3 regions of the Rhodopseudomonas sp. NSM genome follow, and region 1 is predicted to be linked to each of the others. Evidence: predicted binding sites of a transcription regulator. Region 1 holds the regulator's gene; each other region holds the start of a gene.
What was found. Region 1 encodes PhoB, which activates phosphate uptake and scavenging genes when phosphate is short. Its sites were predicted from a motif close to TGTCATNNANCTGTCAT; they were not measured.
Positions count from the first base shown of each region.

Region 2: the regulator PhoB is predicted to act here: its motif matches at 3,916-3,932, upstream of ACTZWT_RS06020 (RNA degradosome polyphosphate kinase).
Region 3: the regulator PhoB is predicted to act here: its motif matches at 4,130-4,146, upstream of olsB (l-ornithine N(alpha)-acyltransferase).

Region 1 is NZ_JBQTCH010000011.1:7,951-14,684, forward strand. It holds gene ACTZWT_RS22600 (GcrA family cell cycle regulator) at 1-459, shown strand, start outside; gene phoB (phosphate regulon transcriptional regulator PhoB) at 1,006-1,707, opposite strand; gene phoU (phosphate signaling complex protein PhoU) at 1,769-2,485, opposite strand; gene pstB (phosphate ABC transporter ATP-binding protein PstB) at 2,511-3,335, opposite strand; gene pstA (phosphate ABC transporter permease PstA) at 3,332-4,177, opposite strand; gene pstC (phosphate ABC transporter permease subunit PstC) at 4,180-5,178, opposite strand; gene pstS (phosphate ABC transporter substrate-binding protein PstS) at 5,469-6,479, opposite strand; gene ACTZWT_RS22635 (sensor histidine kinase) at 6,632-6,734, opposite strand, start outside.
Region 2 is NZ_JBQTCH010000002.1:375,404-382,137, reverse strand. It holds gene ACTZWT_RS06045 (cold-shock protein) at 312-515, shown strand; gene purN (phosphoribosylglycinamide formyltransferase) at 580-1,236, opposite strand; gene purM (phosphoribosylformylglycinamidine cyclo-ligase) at 1,241-2,314, opposite strand; gene ACTZWT_RS06030 (CDP-alcohol phosphatidyltransferase family protein) at 2,585-3,130, shown strand; gene ACTZWT_RS06025 (P-loop NTPase family protein) at 3,177-3,854, shown strand; gene ACTZWT_RS06020 (RNA degradosome polyphosphate kinase) at 4,013-6,214, shown strand; gene ppx (exopolyphosphatase) at 6,227-6,734, shown strand, end outside.
Region 3 is NZ_JBQTCH010000006.1:84,305-91,038, forward strand. It holds gene hisA (1-(5-phosphoribosyl)-5-[(5-phosphoribosylamino)methylideneamino]imidazole-4-carboxamide isomerase) at 23-760, shown strand; gene hisF (imidazole glycerol phosphate synthase subunit HisF) at 770-1,537, shown strand; gene ACTZWT_RS16265 (phosphoribosyl-ATP diphosphatase) at 1,593-1,916, shown strand; gene coaA (type I pantothenate kinase) at 2,014-2,970, shown strand; gene olsB (l-ornithine N(alpha)-acyltransferase) at 3,099-4,058, opposite strand; gene ACTZWT_RS16280 (ATP-binding protein) at 4,220-6,172, opposite strand; gene ACTZWT_RS16285 (hypothetical protein) at 6,285-6,734, opposite strand, start outside.

The sequences.
Region 1 (6,734 bases):
TGGGAAGGCGGACTGTCGGCGAGTCAAATTGCCGCGGAGCTCGGCAATGTGACGCGCAACGCCGTGATCGGCAAGGTTCACCGCCTCGGCCTGTCGGGCCGGGCCAAGAGCCCGTCCTCGGCGGCGCCGCGGCCGCGCAAGGCGCGCCCCGCCCAGCACATGATGCGGGTGACGCGGCCGGTGGCGCGCGGCAATACCGCGCTGGCGCATGTGTTCGAAGTCGAGGCCGAGCCCGATCCGGTCGCCTTCGACAATGTGGTGCCGATGAACCAACGGCTGTCGCTGCTGGAGCTCAACGAGGCCACCTGCCACTGGCCGGTCGGCGATCCGTCGAGCCCGGAGTTTTTCTTCTGCGGCGGCAAGTCGCTGCCCGGCCTGCCCTATTGCTCGCATCATTCGCGGATCGCCTACCAGCCGGTCGGCGACCGCCGCCGCCAGCAGTCGAAGCCGACGCGGTAATCGCTCCTCTGCGCGGAGCATTGCCGCCGCCGCGCAGCGCCGTCCTCGCCGGGCTCGCCGCTCCCGACGGTCTTCGCCCGGCTCGACCGGGAGACCCAGTAACCCCGAGCGTCAGCACTTATCACCACCACTCTGCAATACTGGATCCTCCGCTTTCGCGGAGGATGACGATCGTCGGGACAGTTGCAGACGAAGCCGTCAGCGGCGCTTAGTAGCCGCAGGGTGGGCGAAGTCGCGGAGCGACGTTCCCCCGCGGATCACCTGACGAGCTGATGGTGGGCACGCTGCGCTTTGCCCACCCTACAGGTTGCTAACAGCTCGCCGCGCGTAGCCGCAGCGCCCGAGGTACAACAGCCCGTCATCGCCCGGCTCGACCGGGCGACCCAGTATCGCAGGGCGGCTGTGATGGAGTTGCCAGCGCCGCAGGGCGCGTCGTTATCACTCAGCAGCGCCTGGGAATACTGGATCCTCCGCCTTCGCGGAGGATGACAGCTGAGATGTGCGGCCGAGCCGGCGCAGGATCAGCCGAGCCGTAGGGTGGGCAAACTACTCCACCTTGGCGAAGCGGTCGTCGAGCGCGTAGCCGGCGCCGCGCACGGTGCGGATCGGGTCCTGCTCGCGGCCGGGATTGAGCAGCTTGCGCAGGCGCCCGATATGGACGTCGACGGTGCGCTCGTCGATGTAGATGTCGCGGCCCCAGACGCCGTCGAGCAGCTGCTCGCGGCTGAACACCCGGCCGGGATGTTCGAGGAAGAATTCGAGCAGGCGATATTCGGTCGGGCCGAGATCGATCGGCCGGCCCGAGCGCGCGACGCGGCGCTTGTCGCGGTCGAGCTCGAGGTCGCCATAGGTCAGCACGGTGGCGAGCCGCTCCGGCGCGGCGCGGCGCAACAGGCCCTTGACCCGCGCCAGCAGCTCCGGCACCGAGAACGGCTTGACGATGTAGTCGTCGGCGCCGGTGGCGAGGCCGCGGACGCGCTCGCTCTCCTCGCCGCGCGCGGTCAGCATGATGATCGGCAACTGCTTGGTGTCGGTCCGCGCCCGCAGCCGGCGGCACAGCTCGATGCCGGACAGGCCGGGCAGCATCCAGTCCAGCACCACCAGATCCGGCAGCCGCTCCTTCATGCGCGTATCGGCGTCGTCGCCACGGGCGACGGTTTCGACGTCGTAACCGTCGGATTCGAGATTGTACCGCAGCAGCGTGGTCAGCGCTTCCTCGTCTTCGACCACCAGAATGCGCGCACCCATGTATCGTCCTCGTCTTCAGTCGAGCGGATCCGGGGCGCGATCTGCGCCCCGCTGATACGCGTCAGTTGCCCGGCGTCGCGTTGGCGAAGGTGGTCACGTCGCCCTTCGGTCGCTTGTCCAGAATCTGCTGGCCCTCGACCATGTAGAACACGGTCTCGGCGATGTTGGTGGCATGATCGCCGATCCGCTCGATGTTCTTGGCGCAGAACATCAGGTGAATGCAGAACGAGATGTTGCGCGGATCTTCCATCATGTAGGTCAGGAGTTCGCGGAACAGCGAGGTGCAGATCGCGTCGACTTCCTCGTCGCCGTTCCACACCACCATCGCCGCCGGCAGGTCGTGCGCGGTGTAGGCGTCGAGCACCGCCTTGACCTGCGACTGCACCAGATCGGTCATGTGTTCGAGGCCGCGGATCAGCTTCAGCGGATGGAAATCGCTGTCGATCGCGTTGACCCGCTTGCCGATGTTCTTCGACAAATCGCCGATCCGCTCGAGATCGGTGGCGACGCGCATCGCGCCGACGATCTCGCGCAGGTCGACCGCCATCGGCTGCCGCCGCGCGATCGTCAGCACGGCGTGCTCCTCGATGACGCGCTGCATCTGGTCGATCTCGGCATCGGCGGTGACGACGCGGGCGCCGAGCGCGACGTCGCGCCGGACCAGTGCATCGACCGAATCGACGATCTGGCGTTCGGCCAGCCCGCCCATCTCCGCGACCATCCGCGTCAGTTCCTGCAGGTCGCCGTCGAACGCCTTGGTGGTGTGTTCGAAGCCCATGTCCATTCTCCTCGCGCGTGGCGCGTCAGCCGAACCGGCCGGTGATGTAGTCCTGGGTGCGCCGGTCGTTCGGCGAGGTGAAGATCTTGTTGGTCGGACCGAACTCGATCAGTTCGCCGAGATACATGAAGGCGGTCGATTCCGAGACGCGCGCCGCCTGCTGCATGTTGTGGGTGACGATGGCGATGGTGTAGTCTTCCTTCAATTCGTCGATCAGTTCCTCGATCTTCGCGGTCGAGATCGGGTCGAGCGCCGAGCACGGCTCGTCGAACAGGATGACTTCCGGCCGCACCGCGATGGTGCGGGCGATGCACAGACGCTGCTGCTGGCCGCCGGACAGGCTGAGCCCCGAGGCGCTGAGCTTGTCCTTGACCTCGTTCCACAGCGCGCCGCCGCGCAGCGCCTTCTCGACCCGGCCGTCCATCTCCGACTTCGAGATCTTCTCGTACAGCCGGATGCCGAAGGCGATGTTCTCGTAGATCGTCATCGGAAACGGCGTCGGCTTCTGGAACACCATGCCGACCCGCGCCCGCAGCAGATTGAGGTCGAGCTTCGCATCGAGGACGTTGTGGCCATCGAGCATCACCTGTCCCTCGGCACGCTGGCCGGGGTAGAGGTCGTACATCCGGTTGAACACCCGCAGCAGGGTGGATTTGCCGCAGCCGGACGGGCCGATGAAGGCGGTGACGCGGTTGGCGGCGAGATTGAGGTTGATGTCCTTCAGCGCGCGGTTGTCGCCGTAATAGAAGTTCAGATCGCGCACGGTGACCTTCGCGGGGCCGTCGGGCAACTCGATCGCCCCGGGAGCCGGTCCGGCCGGAAGGCTGGTCGCAATGGAGATGTCGGTCATTTCGGGGTCCTCTCGGCGCCGAGAATGCGCGCGCCAATGTTCAGGGCAAGCACGGTGAGGGTGATGATCAGGGCTCCGGTCCAGGCCAGTTGTTTCCAGTACTCGTAGGGGCTCTGCACGAAGTTGTTGATGGTGACCGGCAGGTTGGCCATCGTCTTGGACAGATCGAGGCTGAAGAACTGGTTGCTGAGCGCGGTGAACAGCAGCGGCGCGGTTTCGCCGGCGACCCGCGCGGTCGCCAGCAGCACGCCGGTGATGAGGCCGGCGCGGGCGGCGCGGTAGGAGATCCGCTTGATCACCAGCGAGCGCGGCAGGCCGAGCGCGGCGGCGGCCTCGCGCAGCGAGCCCGGAACCAGCAGCAGCATGTCCTCGGTGGTGCGCACCACCACCGGGATCACGATCACCGCCAGCGCCAGCGCGCCGGCGAAGGCCGAGAACCCGCCCATCGGCACCACGACGGCGCCGTAGATGAACAGGCCGATGATGATCGACGGCGCGCTGAGCAGGATGTCGTTGATGAAGCGGATCACCGAGGTGAGCCGGTCGTAGCGGCCGTATTCGGCCAGATAGGTGCCGGCGAACAGCCCGAGCGGGGCGCCGATGCCGACCCCGAACAGGGTCATGATCGCGGAGCCGACGATGGCGTTGAGCAGCCCGCCTTCGGCGGAGCCCGGCGGCGGCGTGTTCTGCGTGAAGATCTGGACGCTGAGCCCGGCGAAGCCGTTGTAGAACAGCGTGAACAGGATCATCGCGAGCCAGGACACGCCGAACAGCGTGGCGCCGTAGCACAGCGCCTTGATGATGAAATCAGAGCGGCGGCGGGAGGCATAAACCGGATTCATGATCAATTCCCCGCCTTCTTTTCGAGCCGCATCAGCATCAGCCGCGCCGCCGTCAGCACCAGGAAGGTGAGGATGAAGAGCAGCAGGCCGAGCAGGATCAGTCCGGACTGGTGCAGCCCGTCGCTTTCGGCGAATTCCGAGGCGATCGCGGCCGAGATCGTGGTGCCCGGCGAGAAGATCGAGCCGGTGATCCGGAAGGCGTTGCCGATGATGAAGGTGACCGCCATGGTTTCGCCGAGCGCGCGGCCGAGCGCCAGCATGATGCCGCCGATCACGCCGACCCTTGTGTAGGGGATCACCACGCTGCGAACCACTTCCCAGGTGGTGCAGCCGACGCCGTAGGCGGCTTCCTTCAGCACCGGCGGCACGGTCTTGAACACGTCGACCGAGATCGCGGTGATGAACGGCAGCACCATGATGGCCAGGATCAGCGAGGCGTTGAACAGGCTGAGATAGGACGGCGGCCCGGCGAAGATCGTCTCCAGCACCGGCACGCCCTCGAAGGCGCGGATCATGTAGGGCTGCATGTAGTTCGCCATGAACGGCCCGAGCACGAAGAAGCCCCACATGCCGTAGATGATCGACGGGATGCCGGCCAGCAGTTCGACCGCGAGGCCGATCGGGCGCCGCAGCCATTGCGGGCACAGCTCGGTGAGGAAGATCGCGATCCCGAGCCCGATCGGAATGGCGATCACCATGGCGATCACCGAGGTGACCAGCGTGCCATAGATCGGCCCGAGCGCGCCGAGGATCGGCGGATCATTGGCCGGCGCCCAGCGCGCGGTGAACAGAAAGGAGAACCCGAATTCCTGGATCGCCGGCCATGCGCCGGCAATCAGCGACAGGATGATGCCGCCGAGGATCAGCAACACCGAAATCGCGCATGCGCGCGTCGTCCAGTAGAACGCGGTATCGCCGGCCTTGAACGCGCCGAGGGCTCTGGCGCGGTCGTAAGGTCCGGCGGCCTCCATTCCTGTGGTCTGAACCGCCATGTCTGCCACGCCCGTCACCCTGATGTTGTCACGCTACCCGAACGCAACGTGCGCCCTGAAGCGATTTGTTTGAACTGATCGCAATTGAACCGGATGCAGAAGCCTCAAGCCCGGGAGCCCCACCTCGGGCAAGACGAATCCCGGACGAGTCGCACATGGATCACGCCGCGAAGCCCTGCGGCCCAGGCCGGCCCAGGCACCGGGATCCATCGTCACCTCGGTGGTGATGAATCCCGGCCTGGCTCGCCTCACCCGCGGCCGGACGACGTCCGGTCCGCGAGTGTCGTTGTCGGGTCAGATCAGCTCTTGATCTCGGCGGACCAGGTCTTCTCGACCTGCTTGACCACCGACGGGGGCATCGGGATGTAGTCGAGTTCTTCGGCCATCTTGTCGCCCTTCTCGAACGCCCAGGTGAAGAACTTGATGGCTTCCGAGGAGGCCGCCTTGTCGACCGGCTCCTTGTGCATCAGGATGAAGGTGGCGCCGGTGATCGGCCAGGAGGCCTCGCCGGGCTGGTTGGTCAGGATCACGTAGTAATTCTTCGATCCGGCCCAGTCGGCGTTGGCGGCCGCGGCCTGGAAAGCAGCAACAGTGGGCTGCACGGTCTTGCCGGCCTTGTTGACGATCGCGCCGTAGGTCAGCTTGTTCTGCTTGGCGTAGGCATATTCGACATAGCCGATCGAGTTCTTGGTCTGGCTGACGTTGCCGGCAACGCCTTCGTTACCCTTGGCGCCGACGCCGACCGGCCACTCGACCGCCGTGCCGGAACCGACCTTGGTCTTCCATTCCGAATTGACCTTCGACAGGTAGTCGGTCCACAGGAACGTCGTGCCCGAACCGTCGGAGCGGCGCACCACGGTGATCGCGTCGCTCGGCAGCTTCAGCTTCGGATTGAGCTTGGCAATCGCCGGATCGTTCCAGGTCTTGATCTTGCCGAGATAGATGTCGCCCAGCAGTTCGCCGGTGAACACCATCTCGCCGGGCTTGATGCCCTCGAGGTTCATCACCGGAACCAGCGCGCCCATCGCCTGGGGCCACTGGATCATGCCTTCCTTTTCGAGCTGCTCGGGCTTCAGCGGCATGTCGCTGGCACCGAAGGTCACGGTCTTGGCGATGATCTGCTTGATGCCGGCGCCCGAACCGATCGACTGGTAATTGAGGCCGTTGCCGGTCTCTTTCTTGTAAGCATCCGCCCACTTCGAATACAGCGGGAACGGGAAGGTGGCGCCCGCGCCGGTGATGTCGGCCGCGAAGGCCGAGGTCGACGCCGCAACCAGTCCGGCTGCGACGATGGACTTGATGAAATTCATGATGGTCTCCGTTGGTAAGCGAAGCGCTGAACGCGCCCGACTGCGCTTACCCCGCTCGCTTTACGAGCGGTCGATTGACCTTTTATGAGGGTTTGATGACACTCATGTGACTAGTGTAACCAACTGAAATAACGTCAATTTTCGGCGCGAACCTAGGGCTTTACCGGAGGAAAACAGACGGTGAAAGTCGCGCCGTTTTTTGGTACGCTTTCGATCAAAAGCCGGCCCCGGTGGCGGTTAACAATATGTTTCACC
Region 2 (6,734 bases), on a different contig from region 1:
ACGGTGAGCGGGCGGCCGGACTGGCGAACTACGTGGCGCAACTATGCGGCGCTTATTTCTGCGGCACCCGCGAGGCTTGCTAACCGGGAAAAATCATGTTGCAATTGACCCGCAATCGGATGTGGGCCGTTCGGCTTTATGTTTCGCGACTCGAAAATCAGCACTTTGCAGTCGAGGCTTGAAGATCAGGGCTTGAAGATCAGGGCCTGGAAGCAAGGCTTGGAAGCAGGCAGGGCGACGGGATCGCCGTTTGTGGCGTGGCACGCAGATAGCGAGCCGCGTCTTTTTTGTGTCTAGACAGGAGACAGGCGATGCAAAAGGGCACCGTCAAGTGGTTCAACCCCACCAAGGGTTATGGCTTTATCCGTCCTACCAGCGGCGACAAGGACGTCTTCGTCCACATCTCGGCGGTCGAGCGCGCCGGGCTCAGCACTCTGAATGAAAATCAGCCGATCGAATACGAGCTGGCCGAAAATCGGGGCAAGACGTCGGCCGAGAACCTGAAGCTCACCTGAGCCGGTTCGATCGTCGGGTCTCGCCGGCACCGGCTTAAGGCCGCGTCGTCGCCGCGAGAAACGATCATCTTTCCGCGGGCACGATCAGCGTCTGATCATTCGCGTCGCTCGAGGTCGATCTGCAGAGATCGCCCTCGAACCGCGTTTGGCCGGATGCGACCATCTGCAGGGCTTTCGGATAGATCCGGTGTTCGATCGCCAGGACGCGGTCCGCCAGCGTGTCGGCCGTGTCGTCGTCGCGCACGGGCACAGCGCCCTGAATGACGATTGGGCCGGCGTCGGTCTCTGCGATGACGAAATGCACGGTCGCGCCGGAGATCTTCACGCCTGCGCGCAGGGCCTGACCGTGTGGATCGAGGCCCGGAAACGACGGCAGCAGCGACGGATGGATGTTGAGCATCCGGCCGTACCAGTGATTCACGAAGTCCGCCGTGAACAGCCGCATGAAGCCGCCGAGGCAGATCAACTCGATGCCGCGCGCGTCGAGCGCCGCCTGCAGCACCTCCTCGAAGCCGGCGCGATCCTTGCCGAACGGCTTGCTTTCGATCACCAGCGTTTCGATGCCGCTGCGTTGCGCGATCGCCAGCCCGCCGGCGCTCGCGGTGTTGGCGATCACGACGGCGATCTCGGCCGGAAAGCCGTCTTCGGCCGCGGCTTCGATCAGCGCGGCCATGTTCGACCCGCGCCCGGAAATCAGGATGGCGACGCGACGCTTGCTCACGCGATCACCAGGACAGGTCGAGGTGACCGTCGTAGACGACGCGATGTTCGCCCTTCGCCGCGATCACTTCGCCGAGCAGATGCACGCTCTCGCCGGCGCCGGTCAGCGCCTCGGTGACCGCGTCGACCGCATCCGCCCTGACGATCGCGATCATGCCGATGCCGCAATTGAAGGTGCGCAGCAATTCCAGTTCAGCGATGTCGCCTTGCTCGGCAAGCCATTTGAACACCGGCAGAACCGGCAGCCGCGGCAGATCGATGCCGACGCCGAGATGCTTGGGCAGCACGCGCGGGATGTTGTCGGTGAAGCCGCCACCGGTGATATGCGCCAGCCCCTTGATGGCGCCGGTCGCGCGGATCGCGTGCAGGCAGGATTTCACATAAAGCCGGGTCGGCGTCAGCAGCGCGCCACCGAGCGTCATCACCGGCGAGAATGGCGCCTTCGCGTCGTAGGGCAGGCCGGACTTTTCGACGATCTTGCGGACCAGCGAAAAGCCGTTGGAATGCACGCCGGAGGAGGCGAGCCCGATCACCGCATCGCCCGCGGCGATGTCCGGCGACGGCAGCAATGTGCCGCGTTCTGCGGCGCCGACCGCGAAGCCGGCCAGATCGTAGTCGCCGTCCTTGTAGAGGCCGGGCATTTCCGCGGTCTCGCCGCCGATCAGCGCGCAGCCCGACTCGCGACAGCCTTCGGCAACGCCGGCGACGATTTCGGCCGCGGCTTCCGGATCGAGTTTGCCGCAGGCGAAGTAGTCGAGAAAGAACAGCGGCTCGGCCCCCTGGACCACGAGATCGTTCACCGACATTGCAACCAGGTCGATGCCAATGCCGGCGTGCAGTCCGGCTTCGATCGCAACCTTGACCTTGGTGCCGACACCGTCGGTCGCCGCCACCAGCACCGGGTCCTTGAAGCCCGCGGCCTTCAGATCGAACAATCCGCCGAAGCCACCGATTTCGGAATCGGCGCCGGCGCGCGCGGTGGCGCGCACCATCGGCTTGATCAGGTCGACGAGACGATTGCCCGCGTCGATATCGACGCCGGAATCGGCATAGGTGAGGCCGTGCTTCCGCTCGGTCATGGCCGGCTCCCGCAAGAAAAAAAGGCGCTGCGCGGCAACGATTGCCGCCCGGCATCGAGCCGCCGCCGAATGAACCCCCGGTCGGTCGCGCTAGACCTAAGTCCCGCTTGTCCGCGCCCGACCAATGGTTTTGGGGTGGTTACGTCGGATTCCGCCGGCGTGCAATGGCTCGCAAGGGGACCCAGCATGTACTATGTAGACAACCATCCCTTCCCGCCGTCGAAAGTTCAAGGGTTTCGCCGGATCTGGGCTGGAAGCCGGGAACGTCGCGTGAGCATTCCGAACATTATTACACTGGGCCGGATCCTGCTGGTGCCAGTCATTGTCTGGGCCATTGCATCGAACGAAATGGCAGTCGCTTTTGCGGTCTTTGTGATCGCCGGCGTCAGCGACGCGATCGACGGCTTTCTCGCCAAGCGCTTCAACATGAGCAGCGAACTCGGGGCGCTGCTCGATCCGCTGGCCGACAAGGCGCTTCTGGTCTCGATCTACGTGTCTTTGGGCATCTGGGGCGCGATCCCGCGCTGGCTGGTGATCCTCGTGGTGTCGCGCGACATCATGATCGTCGGCGCGGTGATCATTTCCTGGCTGTTCGGCAAGCCGGTGCCGATGAAGCCGCTGATGGTGTCGAAACTCAACACCGTGGCTCAGGTCGGGTTTGCGGCGCTTGTGCTCGGCGCGCTCGGCTTTGGCTTTCAGCCGGCGCCCTACGATTTGATCCTGATGATCCTGGTCACGGTCTTGACGTTGCTTTCCGTCTCCTTCTATCTCGTCGAGTGGACGCGGCATATGAGCACGATCGAGCCTGACCGCTGAAGCGCGTCTGCCGGCCGCGCAGAGCGGGCCGGCCTGGAGCGACCCCGTGGCAGTCCGCGTACAACCCCGTCAACTGGCTCTGGACCTGCCGCACGCCGAGAGCCTGTCTCGCGAGGACTTCCTCGAAGGCACGGCGAATTCATCGGCACTCAAACTGATCGAGAGCTGGCCCGACTGGCCGAACCGGATCATGCTGCTGGTCGGACCGGAAGGCAGCGGCAAGAGCCATCTGGCATCGATCTGGGCCGAGCTGGCGGGGGCGCGATCGACCTCGGCCCAGGCGCTGACCACCGCGAACGTCCCTGGTGAACTCGCCACCGGTGCGCTGGTGGTGGAAGACTTGACGCCTGGCAACTTCGACGAGCGCGCGCTGTTTCATCTGATCAATCTGGCGCGCGAGGACGAGGCCTATGTTCTGATCACCGCGCGGCTGGCGCCATCTGCATTTCCGGCCGAACTGCGCGATCTGCGATCCCGGCTGCGCGCCGTGCCGGTGGTGACGCTGTTGCCGCCTGACGATGCGTTGTTTCGGGCGCTGATCGTCAAATTCTGTGCCGATCGCCAGATGAGCATCGACGCCAATCTGGTCGGCTATCTCGCCAACAGGATCGATCGGTCGTTCGCCGCAGCGCGTCTGACGGTAGAGCGGCTCGACGCCGAGGCGCTGCGGCTCCGCCGCCCGGTCACTCGTGCCTTGGCGGCGGACGTGCTGCGGGACGACTGAACCGCCTGCGGCATCCGGGACTGCCGGCCCGGCTTGACGGCGTCCGCGCCAAGTCTCTCAATGTCATGGAAACGTCTTGTGCGTGCAGCATTGTCTCGCCGCACCGCCGCACCGCCGCTTCCGGCACGACGACCCGCACCGCACTGGACCGACTGCACATGGACTCCGAGCAAGTCATTGTCATTGAAGAAAAAAAAGGTGAAGCCGAGCCGGCCTCGGTGGTCGCCGCCGGCCCTGAGCGCTTCATCAATCGTGAACTGTCCTGGCTGCATTTCAATCGGCGGGTGCTCGAAGAGGCGGTCAATCCCTCGCATCCGGTGCTCGAACGCGTCCGGTTTCTGTCGATTTCGGCCAACAACCTCGATGAATTCTTCATGGTCCGCGTCGCCGGCATCAAGGCGCAGGTTCGCGAAGGCATCACCGAGCGCAGCCCCGACGGGCTGACGCCGGCCGAGCAATTGGTGCTGATCAACGAGGCGGTCTCCCGTCTTGCGACGGATCAACAGGCGATCTGGCGCGACCTGCGCGGGATTCTGGCCGAGGCCGGGATCGTTCTGCTCGACGGGCGAGACGCCACCAAGTCCCAGCGCGCCTGGATCGAGGATCATTTCCTCCACAACATTTTTCCGTTGCTGACGCCGCTCGCGATCGACCCGGCGCATCCGTTCCCCTTCATCCCCAGCCTCGGCTTCACCATCGGCCTGCAACTCGCGCGCGTCTCGGACGGCAAGTCGATGAACGCGCTGATCCGGATGCCTGGCAAAATCGACCGCTTCATCCGGCTGCCGCCGAACGGCAAGGACCAGTCGGTCCGGTTGATGACGCTGGAGCAGGCGACGTCGCTGTTTATCGGCAGGCTGTTTCCAGGATACGTCGTCAAGGGGCAGGGCTCGTTCAGGGTGATCCGCGACAGCGAGTTGGAAATCGAGGAAGAGGCCGAGGATCTGGTGCGGTTGTTCGAAACCGCGCTGAAGCGCCGCCGCCGCGGATCTGTGATCCGGCTCGAAGTCGATTCGACGATGCCGGAAGAATTGCGGGCCTTCGTGCAGCGCGCGTTGTCGACCGCGGATGACGAGGTGCTGCTCGTCGATGGCGTGCTGGCGATGAACGAGCTGTCGCAACTGACGCGGGTGGATCGCTCCGACCTCGAATTTCCGCCTTACGTGCCGCGCCATCCGGAGCGGGTGCGCGACCATGGCGGCGACATCTTCGCGGCGATCCGCAAGAAGGATCTGATCGTCCACCATCCCTACGAGTCGTTCGACGTTGTGGTGCAGTTTCTGCAACAGGCGACCCGCGATCCGGACGTCGTTGCGATCAAGCAAACTCTGTACAGGACTTCGAACAATTCGCCGATCGTGCGGGCGCTGGCCGAAGCCGCCGAAGCCGGCAAGTCGGTGACGGCGCTGGTCGAACTGAAGGCGCGGTTCGACGAGGAAGCCAATATCCGCTGGGCGCGCGATCTCGAACGCGCCGGCGTGCAGGTGGTCTACGGCTTCCTGCAACTCAAGACCCACGCCAAGCTGTCGCTGGTGGTGCGCCGCGAAGGCAACACCCTGACCACTTATGTCCACACCGGCACCGGAAATTATCACCCGGTCACCGCTCGCATTTATACTGACCTGTCGTACTTCACCTCCGATCCGATCATCGGCCGCGACGCTGCCCGGGTGTTCAACTACATCACCGGCTACGCCGAGCCGAGCGACATCGAGAAGATGGCGGTGTCGCCGCTGACGCTGCGCAAGCGCATGCTCGAACACATCCACGGCGAGACGGTGTTTGCACGTCACGGCAAGCCGGCGGCGATCTGGCTGAAGATGAACTCGCTGGTCGATCCGGACATCATCGACGCGCTGTACGAGGCGTCGCGCGCCGGTGTTTCTGTCGAGCTGGTGGTGCGCGGCATCTGCTGCCTGCGTCCGGGCGTGCCGGGCCTGTCCGAGAACATCCGTGTCAAATCGATCATCGGTCGGTTCCTCGAGCACGGCCGTGTCTACTGCTTCGGCAACGGGTACGGCCTGCCGAGCGCCAAAGCGGCGGTCTACATCTCCTCGGCCGACATGATGCCGCGCAATCTCGACCGGCGGGTCGAGATTCTGTGCCCGCTGCAGAACCCGACCGTTCACCAGCAGGTGCTGGAACAGATCATGGTTGCGAACCTGAAGGATACCGAGCAGAGCTGGCAGTTGTTGCCGGATGGGTCATCGACGCGTATGAAGGCGGCGAAGGGCGAGGAGCCCTTCAATGTGCACAACTACTTCATGACCAATCCGAGTCTGTCCGGCCGTGGAAAGTCGCTCAAGGAATCGTCGCCGCGACGCCTCACGCGCCGTTCGGAGCGCCATCAGTCCTCTTAAGGAATTCGCGCGGTGACGAAGCGGGTGCGCAGGCGCGAAACCAGCGTCGCAGTGATCGACATCGGCTCGAACTCCGTGCGTCTCGTGGTCTACGAGTCGCTGGCGCGCAGTCTGGTCACGGTTTTCAACGAGAAGTCGCTGTGCGGGCTCGGGCGTGAGGTACAGAGCACGGGCCTGCTCGCGACCGACGCCGTCGACAAGGCGCTGACCGCGCTGCGCCGGTTCCGGGCGCTGATCCGGGTGATGAGAGTGGGGCGGGTCTACGCCATCGCCACCGCGGCCTGTCGCGACGCGAGTAATGGGCCGGATTTCATCACGGCGGCAGAGCGGATCTGCGGCGTGAGCATCGAGATCCTGTCGGGACCGCGCGAGGCCAAGCTGTCGGCGCTCGGCGTCATCTCGGGAGTACACAAGCCGAACGGCATCGTCGGCGATCTCGGCGGCGGTTCGCTGGAATTGATCGATGTTCGCGGCAACCTGGTCCGCAAGGGCGTGACGCTGCCGCTCGGAAGTCTGGCCC
Region 3 (6,734 bases), on a different contig from region 1:
ACGCCGGAACAGGTTGCCATTCATGATTCTCTTCCCCGCGATCGATCTCAAGAACGGCCAGTGCGTGCGGCTCGAACAGGGCGACATGGCGCGCGCGACCGTGTTCAACCTCGACCCGGCCGCGCAGGCGAAGAGCTTTGCGGCGCAGGGCTTTCAGTATCTGCACGTGGTCGACCTCGATGGCGCCTTCGCCGGCAAGCCGATGAACGCCCAGGCCGTGGAATCGATGCTGAAAGTGGTCTCGATGCCGGTGCAACTCGGCGGCGGCATCCGCGACCTCGCGACAGTCGAGGCTTGGCTGTCGAAAGGCATCGCCCGCGTCATCATCGGCACCGCCGCGGTGCGAGACCCGGCACTGGTGAAGGAGGCCGCCAAGTCCTTTCCCGGTCGCGTCGCGGTCGGCCTAGATGCCCGCGACGGCAAGGTCGCGGTCGAAGGCTGGGCGGAGAGCTCGCAGGTCACCGCGCTGGAGATCGCCCAACGCTTCGAGGACGCCGGCGTCGCCGCGATCATCTTCACCGACATCGCCCGCGACGGTCTGCTGAAAGGCATCAACTGGGACGCGACGATCGCGTTGGCCGAAGCCATCAGCATTCCGGTGATCGCCTCCGGCGGTCTCGCGTCGATCGAAGACGTGAAAGCGATGCTGAGCCCGCATGCGCAAAAGCTCGAAGGCGCGATCGCCGGCCGGGCGCTGTATGACGGCCGGCTCGATCCGGCCGAAGCGCTGGCGCTGATCGGCGCCGCCAGGGCGGCTTGAGGACGAGCGATGTTCAAGGTCCGCGTCATTCCCTGCCTCGACGTCAAGGACGGCCGCGTCGTCAAGGGCGTCAATTTCGTCGATCTGCGCGACGCCGGCGACCCCGTCGAGGCGGCGATCGCCTATGACGCCGCCGGCGCCGACGAACTGTGCTTCCTCGACATCACCGCCACCCATGAGAACCGCGGCATCATGCTGGACGTGGTGCGGCGGACGGCCGAGGCCTGCTTCATGCCGGTGACGGTCGGCGGCGGCGTCCGCACCGTCGACGACATCAAGACGCTGCTGCGCTCCGGTGCCGACAAGGTGTCGATCAATTCGGCAGCCGTGGCGCGGCGCGAATTCGTCAAGGAAGCCGCGGAGAAGTTCGGCGACCAGTGCATCGTGGTGGCGATCGACGCCAAGCGCGTGCCGGGACGGGACCGTTGGGAGATCTTCACCCATGGCGGCCGCAAGGGCACCGGCATCGACGCCATCGAGTTCGCGCAGGAAGTGGTGTCGCTCGGCGCCGGCGAAATCCTGCTGACCTCGATGGATCGCGACGGCACCAGGGCAGGCTTCGACCTGCCGTTGACCCGCGCGATCGCCGACAGCATCGCGGTCCCGGTGATCGCCTCGGGCGGCGTCGGCAATCTCGATCATTTGGTCGACGGCATCCGCGAAGGCCACGCCACGGCGGTGCTGGCGGCGTCGATCTTCCATTTCGGCGAGTACACCATTCGGCAGGCCAAGGATCATATGGTTCGCTGCGGGCTGCCGATGCGGCTCGATCCCTAGATTCGGGCCGGCGGAGACGGTAGTCTCGCACCGGCAGAACCGGCAGAGTAGGCGTATGGCCCGTTTCACCCTTCACGATCTCGAAGCCACCATCGAGGCCCGCGCGGCTGCGGGCGGCGAGGCGTCCTACACCCGGAAACTGCTCGACAAAGGCGCGCAGCATTGCGCCAAGAAATTCGGCGAGGAGGCCGTGGAGCTGGTGATCGCGACGGTCGAGAACGATCGCGACCATCTGATTGCCGAAGCCGCCGACGTGATGTTCCATATGCTGGTGCTGCTGAAGGCGCGCGGCGTGACGCTCGACGAGGTCGAGGCGGCGCTGGGGCAGCGCACCGCGATGTCGGGGCTGGAGGAGAAGGCGTCGCGCAAGCGCGAATAGCGCGTCGGGCGAAGCGATACCGGTTACAGAATTTCTTCGGCCGCAGCGGCCGCAACAACAACAAAAGCCGGCAACGGAACAAGGCGAGGACCACGCGATGGATGCCAGGTCGGAACTGCACCACTACAACCCGTACCGGGTATTCTCGCGGTCGGAGTGGGCCAATCTGCGTCAGGATACGCCGATGACGCTCGACGCCAACGAGGTCTCGACGCTGCGCTCGCTGCACGACCGGCTCGACCTTTCCGAGGTCGAGGAAATCTATCTGCCAATGTCGCGGCTGCTGTCGATCCATGTTGGCGCAATGCAGCATTTGTACTACGCGCAGCGCCGCTTCCTCGGTGTGGTCGAGCGCAAGATGCCCTACATCATCGGCGTCGCCGGTTCGGTCGCGGTCGGCAAGTCGACCACCGCGCGCGTGCTGCAGGCGCTGCTGGCGCGCTGGTCGCCGCGGCCGAAGGTCGACCTGATCACCACCGACGGCTTCCTGCATCCCAACGCGGTGCTGGAGCGCGCCGGGCTGATGCAGAAGAAGGGCTTTCCGGAAAGCTACGATCTGCCGGCGCTGTTGGCGTTTCTCAGTGATATCAAGTCGGGCCGCCGCAAGGTCCGCGCGCCGATCTACTCGCATCTCACCTACGATATCGTGCCGAACAAGTTCGCGGTGGTGGATCGGCCGGACATCCTGATCGTCGAAGGCGTCAACGTGCTGCAAACCGGCCGGCTGCCGCGCGACGGCAAGGCGGTGCCGGTGGTGTCGGACTTCTTCGACTTCTCGGTGTATATCGACGCCGACGAGCCGGTGCTGCGCGACTGGTACATCCGTCGTTTTCTGGCGCTGCGCGACACCGCGTTCCACGACCCGCGATCGTATTTCCACCGCTACGCGCCGTTGTCGGATGAGGAAGCCACCGCGACCGCGATCGCGATCTGGGAACGCACCAACCTCGCCAATCTCGAGGACAACATCCTGCCCACGCGCCCGCGCGCGACGCTGATCCTGAAGAAGGGCGCCGATCACGTGGTGGATTCGGTCGCGCTGCGGCGGCTTTAGAGCGATCCACCGGCCGTCATCCGCGGGCTCGACCCGCGGATCCATCGCGCGCGAAGCGTGCCATCGAAGAATTTTTCGAAGAGGATGGATTGCCGGGTCGAGCCCGGCAATGACGTCTCTTCGAGACCTTAAGCCGCGTGCCGCGTGGCGTCGGCGCCGAAATGTTCGATGTAGCGCGAACTGATCGCCGAGACCGGCATGATGATCAGTACGTCGGTGGTGCCGAACTGGTGGTCGATCACCGCGCCCTCGCCGATCGTGGCGCCGAGCCGCAGATAGCCCTTGATCAGCGGCGGCAGCTCGCGCAGTGCGGCCTTCTGGTTGACCGCCTCTTTGGGCATCCGGTTCATCTCGACATAGCGCGACGGGTTGGCGCGGGCGCGCCACGCCTCCGGCGCCGATGCGTAGTGGTGCAGGAACGACAGCGGCAGCGCCAGCCGCTCCGGATCGGTGCCGTCGAAGCTGGCGCAGCCGATCATCACGTCGACGCCGTGCTGGCGGACGTAGCTCCAGATGCCGTGCCACAACAGCTCGACGGTGCGCTTGTTGCGGTAGGGCGGCAGCACGCAGGACCGGCCGAGTTCGAGGAAGCGCAAGCCGGGATGGCGCGCGATCATGCCGCCGATCTCGAATTCGCTCTCGGTGTAGAAACCGCCGTGGCGATTGGCGATCTCCTGGCGCAGCAGGCGATAGGTGCCGACCACCGGCTGCTTGCCGCTGAGCGACGGCTTGCCGGCGTGGTCGATCACCAGCAGATGATCACAGATGCGGTCGAACGCATCCTTGTCGCGGCGCGCCAGCAGCGCGGCGGCGTCGGCGATCGCGGTGCCGTCCTGATAGAAAACGCGGTAGCGCAGCTTCTGCGCGCGTTTGATGTCCTGCTTCTTCTGCGCCAGCCGGACCTCCAGCGCGCCGAGCCGGCCGAGCGTCGCCGGCGTCAGTGACGGAGGCGCGATCGGCCTGCCGTGATCGACGATCTTCAGAGCCGGCTTGAACCAGGTGATCGCGGTCTGCGCCGCAGCGCCGGCCATGTCCGGCCGCAGCAATCGGATGAATTTCTTCGAGCGGGCGAGATGGTCGGTCTGCATGTGATCCTCGCGGCCGCATGCAACCGAATCGGGTGATGCGCGGCCTGTGGGGCATCAACAATCACGGCGTTTCAACAGCGATGTGACACGACGATTGCCGCCGCGTGACACCGCCTCGAAGTTTGTAGTCCGGAGCGGCGCCCGGTAACGGCATGCCTCGACTATGCGACGGCGGCCTTCGCGGTCACCACCTCATCGAGCACAGCGACCAGACTGTCGCGGTCGAGCGGCTTGACCAGGAAGCCGTCCATGTCCGCCGCCAGGCAGGCATCGCGGTCTTCGACGTGCGTATTTGCGGTCAGCGCCAGGATCGGCGTCCGCCGCGCCGGGTGTGTGGCCTCGTGCGCGCGAATCTGCCGGCTCGCGGCGATGCCGTCGCGCACCGGCATCTGCAGATCCATCAGCACCAGGTCGAAAGGCACGCCCTCGGCGTCGGCCGCGAGCCAGCTCTGCAGCGCCTGTTCGCCATCGCCGGCGACCACCGCGCGATGGCCGAGCCTGGCCAGCAGCGAGCGGATCAGCAGCGCGTTGACCTCGTTGTCCTCCGCGACCAGAACGGAGAGCCGGCGACCGACCTGCGTGTCCGCATCCGCTGCCGCAGTCTCCGGCGGATCGCCGTCGGCGATCCCCGGCGCGACGGTGTCGATCAGCGTTCCGGCCAGCCGTGCCGCCAGCGACGCCGCGCGCAGCGGTTTGACCAGATAGCCGGTGAACGCCGCCGGCAGTTCCGGCAACAGTTCGGACCGGGCGGCGGGCGTCAGCATTACGATGCGCTGCGTCGCATACGGTCCGGCGCTGCCCGCCAGCGCCTCGGCCGCTTCGGCGCCGAAGCCGGCATCGATCAGAATCGCCGACCAGCTGCGCTCCGGCAGCGCCGCGCGCGCGGCCGCGAGTTCGGACGCGGCGCACACTTGCGCCCCCCAGCGCTGCAGCCGCTGGCCGACCAGCGTCGCCTCGATGGTCTGCGGCGCCGCGATCATGATCGACTGGCCGGTGAGGTCGGGCGGCTGGATCGCAGGGGACGCGCCGGAATCGTCCGCCGCCGCGAGCGGGATCGAGACCGTGAAGGTGGAGCCTCTGCCCGGCTGGCTCTCCAATGCGATCCGCCCACCCATCCGCTCGACGATCCGCTGGCTGATACTCAGCCCGAGGCCGGTGCCGCCATAGCTGCGCCCGATGCCGTCGTCGGCCTGTTCGAATTCACGGAAGATCCGCGTCCGCGCCTCCGGCGCGATGCCGATCCCGGTGTCGCGCACCGCAAAGCTGATCTCGCCGTCGCGTTCGCCCGGCTCGACGATCAGCACGACGCCGCCGACGGAGGTGAATTTGATCGCGTTGCCGGCGAGATTGAGCAGCACCTGGCGCAGGCGCGCGGCGTCGCCGATCACCCGCGCCGGCAACCGGTCATCGATATCGGCCGCGATCTCGAGCGCGCCCGCCTGCGCCCGCGGCGCCAGCAGTTCGACGATGTCCTCGATCAGGGTGGTCAGCGCGAACGGGCGGTTGTCGAGTTCGAACCTGCCGGCCTCGATGCGGGAGTGGTCGAGCAGTTCGTCGATCAGCGCCGCCAGCGCATCGCCCGAGGTCTTCACCGCGCGGGCGTAGGTGGCCTGCTCGGGCGTCAGCGCGGTGTCGAGCAGCAGGCCGCTCATCCCGATGATGCCATTCAGCGGTGTGCGGATTTCGTGTGACGCCATCGCCAGCAGCCGCGACTTCGCTCGGGTCGTCGCGTCGGAATCGTCGCGACGGGCGATCAGTTGGCCGTGGCTGTCGAGCACAACGCGGGCGCGTTCCTCGGCTTCCTTCAGCTCCCAGTTGCGGTCCGCCAGCGCCTCGTTGTGCCGCTCCAGCGCCTGCAAGCGCCGGCGCATCCAGCGCAGTCGCATGCTCTGGACGGCGAGACCGAGGCAGGCGAGCGCGAACAGGAAGCTCGCGCCGATCGCGAAGGCGTGCGGGTTGTAGCCGGAGGATTCGGCGCGGCTACCGATGATGAAACCATAGGCGCCGCCGAACGCCGCCAAGAATATCATGATCCAGCGCACCGCGAACACCAGCCGCGGAAACCGTCTGGCGAAGGCACGCCGTCTCGCTTTGATCCGCAACCACCGCTTCATCCGCCCAACCCGATCGACCTTGCCGGCGTCGCCAGCATCGGCCCTCGACCTTGCAAACAGCTTGAAACGCCAGATAGTTGCGACGTGCTCTGCCGACAGGGTTGACCGAAACTTAAGACCGGCCGCCGATCGAGGCGGTGGTGATCGGCGCATGTCGGCCGGAGGCGCCGACCAGCAGCGCGGCCGCGTCACGCACAGTGAAGCTCCTGGCGCGGACGAAAATCCGGTAGTCGGCGCCGTCGCCGTCGTCGTGCGAGAGATAGATCACCGGATCGGCCGCCGCCGGATTTGCTGCGATCGCCACCAGTCTGGTTTCCGGCGTCAGTGCACAGCCGCCGGGCTCGTCGGTGATAGCATCGTCGGTGACGGCGAAATCGGCGGCATCGGGACTGTCGACGATCTGGACGCGGACCGTGGCGCGCGCCGGATCGTCGGTGAAAGCGACATGAAGATGAGCTCGCTCGAGCGCGGGTGCGATCTGCACCGTGCGATCACCGATGGCGATGCAGGGTTGCGGGCCGGCGATCAATTCACCGCGGACCAGCAGGCCCAGGACCAGCAG